Linked DNA regions of Embleya scabrispora. The protein of the gene in region 1 binds, or shares a complex with, the protein of each later gene. Links are inferred from orthologs where the notes say so. Each region holds a gene or a part of one and is shown in the gene's direction. Other genes may lie near its edges.

Region 1 (3,262 bases):
TGCTCGTGGAGAACGACCTGGCCGGGAGGTACGACCTGGTGGTGGTCGTGGACGCGGCCCCCGAGACGCAGCTGGACCGGCTGGTGCGGCTGCGGGGCATGCCGGAGGCCGACGCGCGGGCCCGGATGGCCGCGCAGGCGTCGCGGGAGCGGCGGCTGGCGGTCGCGGACGTGGTGATCGACAACGACGGGCCGTTGGCGGCGCTGGAGCCGCAGGTGCACTCGTTGTGGGAGCGGTTGACGGGCGCCTGAGCCTTGGTCGCGGGTGCGGCCTGGGTCGGTGGGGTCCACCCGCCCGCTCCACCCGTTGCGTTTGATGGGGATGCTCGGGTTTTTTGATTCCGCGCGGGCCGATCACGCCCCCGGGCATCCGTCGTTTGTCGGACCGGGGACGTAACGTGTATCGGGTGCGACCCATCACCGATCTCGAACGCAAAGTGGCGCCCTTCGAGGTCGTCAGTCCCTTTCAGCCGTCCGGCGACCAGCCGCAGGCGATCGATCTGCTCGAGGAGCGGATCAAGGCCGGCGACCGCAACGTGGTGCTGCTCGGTGCCACCGGCACGGGGAAGTCGGCGACGACCGCGTGGATGATCGAGCGGCTGCAGCGACCGACGCTCGTCATGGCGCCCAACAAGACCCTCGCCGCGCAGCTCGCCAACGAATTCCGCGAGCTGCTGCCCAACAACGCCGTCGAATACTTCGTCTCGTACTACGACTACTACCAGCCCGAGGCGTACGTCCCGACCACCGACACCTACATCGAGAAGGACTCCTCGATCAACGAGGAGGTCGAGCGGCTGCGGCACTCGACCACCAACTCGCTGCTGACCCGCCGTGACGTGGTCGTGGTCGCCTCGGTGTCCTGCATCTACGGCCTGGGCACCCCGCAGGAATACGTGGACCGCATGGTCCGGCTGCGGGTCGGCGAGGAGATCGAGCGGGACGAGTTGCTGCGCCGTTTCGTGGGCAACCAGTACACCCGCAACGACGTCGCGTTCACGCGCGGCACCTTCCGGGTGCGCGGTGACACGATCGAGATCTTCCCGGTCTACGAAGAGCTGGCCGTGCGGATCGAGATGTTCGGCGACGAGATCGAGTCGCTGATGACGCTGCACCCGCTCACCGGCGAGGTGGTCAGCGAGGACGACGAGCTCTACGTCTTCCCCGCCACGCACTACGTGGCCGGCCCCGAGCGCATGGAGCGCGCGGTCGTGGGGATCGAGCGCGAGCTGGAGGAGTCGCTGGCCCTGCTGGAGAAGCAGGGCAAGGTGCTGGAGGCGCAGCGGCTGCGCATGCGCACCACCTACGACATCGAGATGCTCCGCCAGATCGGCACCTGCTCCGGCGTGGAGAACTACTCGCGGCACATGGACGGCCGCGAGGCCGGCAGCGCGCCGAACACGCTCCTCGACTACTTCCCCGAGGACTTCGTCCTGGTGCTGGACGAGTCGCACGTGACCGTGCCGCAGATCGGCGCGATGTACGAGGGCGACGCGTCGCGCAAGCGCACGCTGGTCGAGCACGGCTTCCGGCTGCCGTCCGCGATGGACAACCGCCCGCTGAAGTGGGAGGAGTTCCTGGAGCGGGTCGGCCAGACGGTGTACCTGTCGGCGACGCCCGGCAAGTACGAGCTGGCCAAGGCCGACAAGGTGGTCGAGCAGATCATCCGGCCGACCGGCCTGGTCGACCCCGAGGTGGTGGTCAAGCCGACCGAGGGCCAGATCGACGACCTGCTGCACGAGATCAGGATCCGGGCCGAGAAGGACGAGCGGGTGCTGGTCACCACGCTCACCAAGAAGATGTCCGAGGACCTGACCGACTACTTCCTGGAGCAGGGTGTGCGGGTGCGCTACCTGCACAGCGACATCGACACGCTGCGCCGGGTGGAGCTGCTGCGCGAGCTGCGGCTGGGCGAGTTCGACGTGCTGGTCGGCATCAACCTGCTCCGCGAGGGCCTGGACCTGCCCGAGGTCTCGCTCGTGTCCATCCTGGACGCGGACAAGGAGGGCTTCCTGCGCTCGGGCACCTCGCTGATCCAGACCATCGGCCGCGCCGCGCGCAACGTGTCCGGCCAGGTGCACATGTACGCGGACCGGATCACCCCGTCGATGGAGAAGGCGATCGACGAGACGAATCGCCGGCGCGAGAAGCAGGTCGCGTACAACGCCGAGCGCGGCATCGACCCGCAACCGCTGCGCAAGAAGATCGTGGACATCCTCGACTCGATCTCGCGCGAGGACGCGGACACCGCCGACCTGCTGTCCGGCGGGGGCCGGGGCCGGCAGAAGGCGCCGGTGCCGGCGCTCGGGCGCAAGGGCGGGGCGGGCGACATGCCCGCGACCGACCTGGCCGACATGATCCGGGTGATGACGGACCAGATGCACGCCGCCGCCTCCGAACTGCAATTCGAGCTGGCCGCGCGGTTGCGCGACGAGGTCGGGGAGCTGAAGAAGGAGCTGCGCGGGATGAAGGCCGCGGGCATCGCGTAGCAGGATGGCGGGACGGCTCGCCGGATCCGAGGGAACGGCCTGCCGAGTCCGTACGTCATGACCGGTAGGTTCGTGACCCTGAATGTGTCCGAGGGGGCTCGCCGGGACACCGGCGACCCCCGAGGACTACTCTGCGGCCAGTACGGGCCCGCCTGCCTCGTTCCGGGGCGGGGCCCACGAGCCGCGTGACCGAAAATCTGTGAGGGGAGACGTCGCCAGTGGCCGTCAACATGTCCAAGGGCCAGAGGATTTCACTCGACAAGCCGGGTGGTGGCGAGCTGACCATGGTCCGGATGGGCCTGGGCTGGGACGCCATCAAGCGCCGCGGCCTGTTCGGCAGCCGGGAGAAGGAGGTCGACCTCGACGCGTCGTGCGTGCTCTTCGCGGAGAACCAGCCGGTCGACGTCTGCTACTTCGGCCAGCTCACCAGCAAGGACGGGTCCGTGCGCCACACCGGCGACAACCTGACCGGGCACGGTGACGGCGACGACGAGTCGATCCTGGTGGACCTGGGTCGCGTGCCGGTGCACGTGGACCAGATCATCTTCACGGTCAGCTCCTTCCAGGGGCAGACCTTCCAGGAGATCGAGAACGCGTTCTGCCGGATCGTGGACGAGACCACGAACACCGAGCTGGCCCGCTACACGCTTTCGGGCGGTGGCAACTACACCGGCCAGATCATGGCCAAGCTGTACCGGCACGGCACCGGCTGGAAGATGGCCGCGATCGGCGAGCCCGCCCACGGGCAGACCCTGCGCGACCTCCTGCCGGCTC
Region 2 (3,379 bases), 2.6 Mb from region 1 along the record:
GATCACCCGGCTGATGTCGCGCCGCAGTTCCATGGAGGCCGCCACCCGCCCGTCCGGATACCCCAGCCAGTACAACTGCCGCACCCCCACGTGCGCCGCCGCCGCGCCCTGCTCCGCACGCCGGATCCCGCCGATCTCCGACCGCGGCACCGCCGGATCGAACCCGCCCGCGTCCCCGTCGGTGACCAGGCAGTAGCTCACCTCGATGCCCGCCTCGGTCCACGTGGCGACCGTTCCCGCCGCCCCGAAGTCGATGTCGTCCGGGTGCGCGGCCAGCACCAGGACCCGCTCCACGTCGCGATCGTCCAGCACGATGTACTCCCTTGATCCGACTTGATCCGACTCGATCCGACCCGCTCCGACCCCATCCGCCGGCCGGGCGGGCGGCGGATCCGCCGATCCCGCTCGACCGGATGTCCGACGGCGCGAAGATGGTTGTCGGCGCAATGATCCCTGGCCGCGACGACGGCCCGGGCACGACCCGCCCGACACCCACCTAGACTCGGGGAACGATGAGCAGCCTCTTCGACGACATCCCCCTGCCCGGTTTCGACGCCGCGGCCACCAAGTCCCCCGCCGGCTCCGCGGACGAGATCCCGCTGCCGCCCGAGCCGGACGAGAACCACGTGTACGGCCTGCCGGAGGACTATCCGGACGACCTGTACGAGGGGCAGTACGCACCGCCACCCGAGCCGCGCGACGCCTACTACCGCAACGGCGCCCCGCGCCCCGTGGTGGACCCGGCCCGGCTGCTCGACGGGATGAACCCGCAACAGCGCGCCGCGGTCGTGCACGAGGGGTCCCCGCTGCTCATCGTGGCGGGCGCGGGCTCCGGCAAGACCCGCGTACTGACCCACCGCATCGCCCACCTGCTCGCCTCCCGCCACGTGCACCCCGGCGAGATCCTGGCGATCACCTTCACCAACAAGGCCGCCGCCGAGATGCGCGAGCGGGTCGAGGCGCTGATCGGACCGCGCACCAAGGCGATGTGGGTGTCCACCTTCCACTCGGCCTGCGTACGCATCCTGCGGCAGCAGTACAAGAAGCTCGGCATGAGCTCCTCGTTCTCCATCTACGACTCGGCCGACCAGCAGCGGCTGATGGCGATGGTCTGCCGCGACCTCGACCTGGACCCGAAGAAGTTCCCGCCGCGCAAGTTCAACGCGCAGGTGTCCAACCTCAAGAACGAACTGATCGACCACGAGGACTTCGCGGCCAAGGCGATCAACGAGTCCGAGCGCATACTGGCGCAGGCCTACACGATGTACCAGGAGCGGCTGCGCCAGGCCAACGCGCTCGACTTCGACGACCTGATCATGACCACGGTGCACCTGCTCCAGGCGTTCCCGGACGTCGCGGAGCACTACCGGCGGCGGTTTCGGCACGTGCTGGTGGACGAGTACCAGGACACCAACCACGCGCAGTACACGCTGGTCCGCGAACTGGTCGGCGGCGCGGCCGGCAGCGGCCCGCGCCTGACGGTGGACGGCGAGTTGGTCGACCCCGCCGAGGCCGGGCTCGTCGGGCTCGAACCGGCCGAGTTGTGCGTGGTCGGCGACGCGGACCAGTCGATCTACGCGTTCCGCGGCGCGACCATCCGCAACATCCTCGACTTCGAGGCCGACTACCCGAACGCCACCACGATCCTGCTGGAGCAGAACTACCGCTCCACGCAGACCATCCTGAGCGCGGCCAACGCGGTGATCGAGCGCAACAGCAACCGGCGCGCGAAGAACCTGTGGACCGACGCCGGCGCCGGCACCCCCATCGTCGGCTACGTCGCGGACGACGAGCACGACGAGGCGCAGTTCGTCGCCGACGAGGTGGACCGCCTCACCGACGCGGGTCACACCAAGCCGGGACAGGTCGCGGTGTTCTACCGGACCAACGCCCAGTCCCGCGTCTTCGAGGAAGTCTTCATCCGGGTCGGCCTGCCGTACAAGGTCGTCGGCGGCGTGCGCTTCTACGAGCGCCGCGAGGTCCGCGACGTGCTCGCCTACCTGCGCCTGCTGGCCAACCCCGACGACACGGTCTCGCTGCGCCGGATCCTGAACGTGCCCAAGCGTGGCATCGGCGACCGGGCCGAGGCGTGCCTGGACGTGCTCGCGACCCGCGACCGCATCCCGTTCGCCCAGGCGCTGCGCCGGGCCGACGACGCGCCGGGCCTGGCCAAGCGCTCGGCCAACGCGGTCAAGGGCTTCGTCCGGCTCCTGGACGACCTCACCGCGGTGGTGGACGGCGGCGCGGGTCCCGCGACCGTCCTGGAGGCGATCCTGGAACAGAGCGGCTACCTCGCCGAGTTGCAGGCGTCCAGCGACCCGCAGGACGAGACCCGGATCGAAAACCTTCAGGAACTCGCGGCGGTGGCGCTGGAGTTCGAGCAGGCCCAGGCGCAGGAGGGCGGCTCGGGCACGCTCGCCGACTTCCTGGAGCGGGTCTCGCTGGTGGCCGACTCCGACCAGATCCCCACCGACGCCGAGGACGGCGGCGTGGTCACCCTGATGACCCTGCACACCGCCAAGGGCCTGGAGTTCCCCACGGTGTTCCTCACCGGCCTGGAGGACGGCGTCTTCCCGCACATGCGCTCGCTCGGCGACGCGAAGGAGTTGGAGGAGGAGCGCCGGCTGGCCTATGTGGGCATCACCCGCGCCCGCGAGCGGCTCTACGTCACGCTGGCCAAGATGCGCAGCGCGTGGGGCGCGCCGTCGTACAACCCGCCGTCCCGTTTCCTGACCGAACTCCCGGAGAAGCTGGTCGACTGGCGCGGCACCTCGCCGTCGGCGGCCAAGGCGATGTCGGCGACGAAGTCGACGGTCGGCTCGCGCGGCGGCTTCGGCAAGGGCGCGCAGATCAAGGAACGTCCGGCCATCGCACTGTCCCCGGGCGATCGGGTCACCCACGACAAGTTCGGCCTGGGCACGGTGGTCTCCACCGCCGAGACCGGTGACAAGGCGAAGGCCACCATCGATTTCGGCGCGGGCGGCGAGAAGACCCTGCTGCTGCGCTACGCGCCGGTGCAGAAGTTGTAGCGCCGGTCTCGTCGAGACGAGCGCGGGCCGGGTCGATGTCCCTCGACCCGGCCCGCGTACGTGTTACCGGTCCGCTCAGCCCGCGATCTGGATCTCGTACGGCGCCGACTCCACGCCGGAGGCGGACACCACGCACAGCTCCACCCGGCCCGGCTCCACGTCGACCGGGACCGGGACGACCACGCACGCGTCGGAGGGGTTGGCGAAGCCGGTCTCGGCCGGGATCAGCGGGGCGTGCACGTGGACCGCGCCGAACTTGACCACCACGCGCGCCAGCAGGTCCGCCTCGTGCGAGCCGCCCGCCGCCAGGTTGATCCCGCGCACCTCGATGTCGTCGCCCTGGCGGACCG

The links.
Region 2: the proteins of uvrB (region 1) and pcrA are in contact, whole or in part, in a crystal structure (PDB 7EGT), measured with the Thermus thermophilus proteins. The link is inferred for Embleya scabrispora from one-to-one orthologs. Residues at the interface, in WP_096411307.1 of Thermus thermophilus: Glu23, Leu25, Arg26, Asp27, Gly28, Glu29, Arg30, Phe31, Arg55, Glu326, Asp327, Phe328, Glu379, Ser382, Gln383, His398, Gly400, Arg401; in WP_096412145.1 of Thermus thermophilus: His654, Arg656, Phe657, Gln666, Asp668, Glu669, Lys680, Arg681, Leu682, Ser683, Lys685, Tyr686, Ala687.

Annotation. Positions count from the first base shown.
Region 1 is NZ_MWQN01000001.1:5,110,853-5,114,114, forward strand. The notes cover bases 1-2,947. They hold uvrB (excinuclease ABC subunit UvrB), read left to right. Parts: upstream 1-406; coding sequence 407-2,488; downstream 2,489-2,947. Other genes in these bases: coaE (dephospho-CoA kinase), read left to right, coding at 1-251; B4N89_RS22675 (TerD family protein), read left to right, coding at 2,707-2,947. Outside these bases: more of B4N89_RS22675, read left to right, coding at 2,948-3,262. UniProt on the Escherichia coli protein: The UvrABC repair system catalyzes the recognition and processing of DNA lesions. A damage recognition complex composed of 2 UvrA and 2 UvrB subunits scans DNA for abnormalities.
Region 2 is NZ_MWQN01000001.1:2,509,869-2,513,247, forward strand. The notes cover bases 207-3,270. They hold pcrA (DNA helicase PcrA), read left to right. Parts: upstream 207-512; coding sequence 513-3,029; downstream 3,030-3,270. Other genes in these bases: B4N89_RS10880 (PIG-L deacetylase family protein), read right to left, coding at 207-312; B4N89_RS10890 (hypothetical protein), read right to left, coding at 3,105-3,270. Outside these bases: more of B4N89_RS10880, read right to left, coding at 1-206; more of B4N89_RS10890, read right to left, coding at 3,271-3,379. UniProt on the Escherichia coli protein: A helicase with DNA-dependent ATPase activity. Unwinds DNA duplexes with 3'-5' polarity. Translocates on single-stranded DNA with 3'-5' polarity. Initiates unwinding more efficiently from a nicked substrate than double-stranded DNA.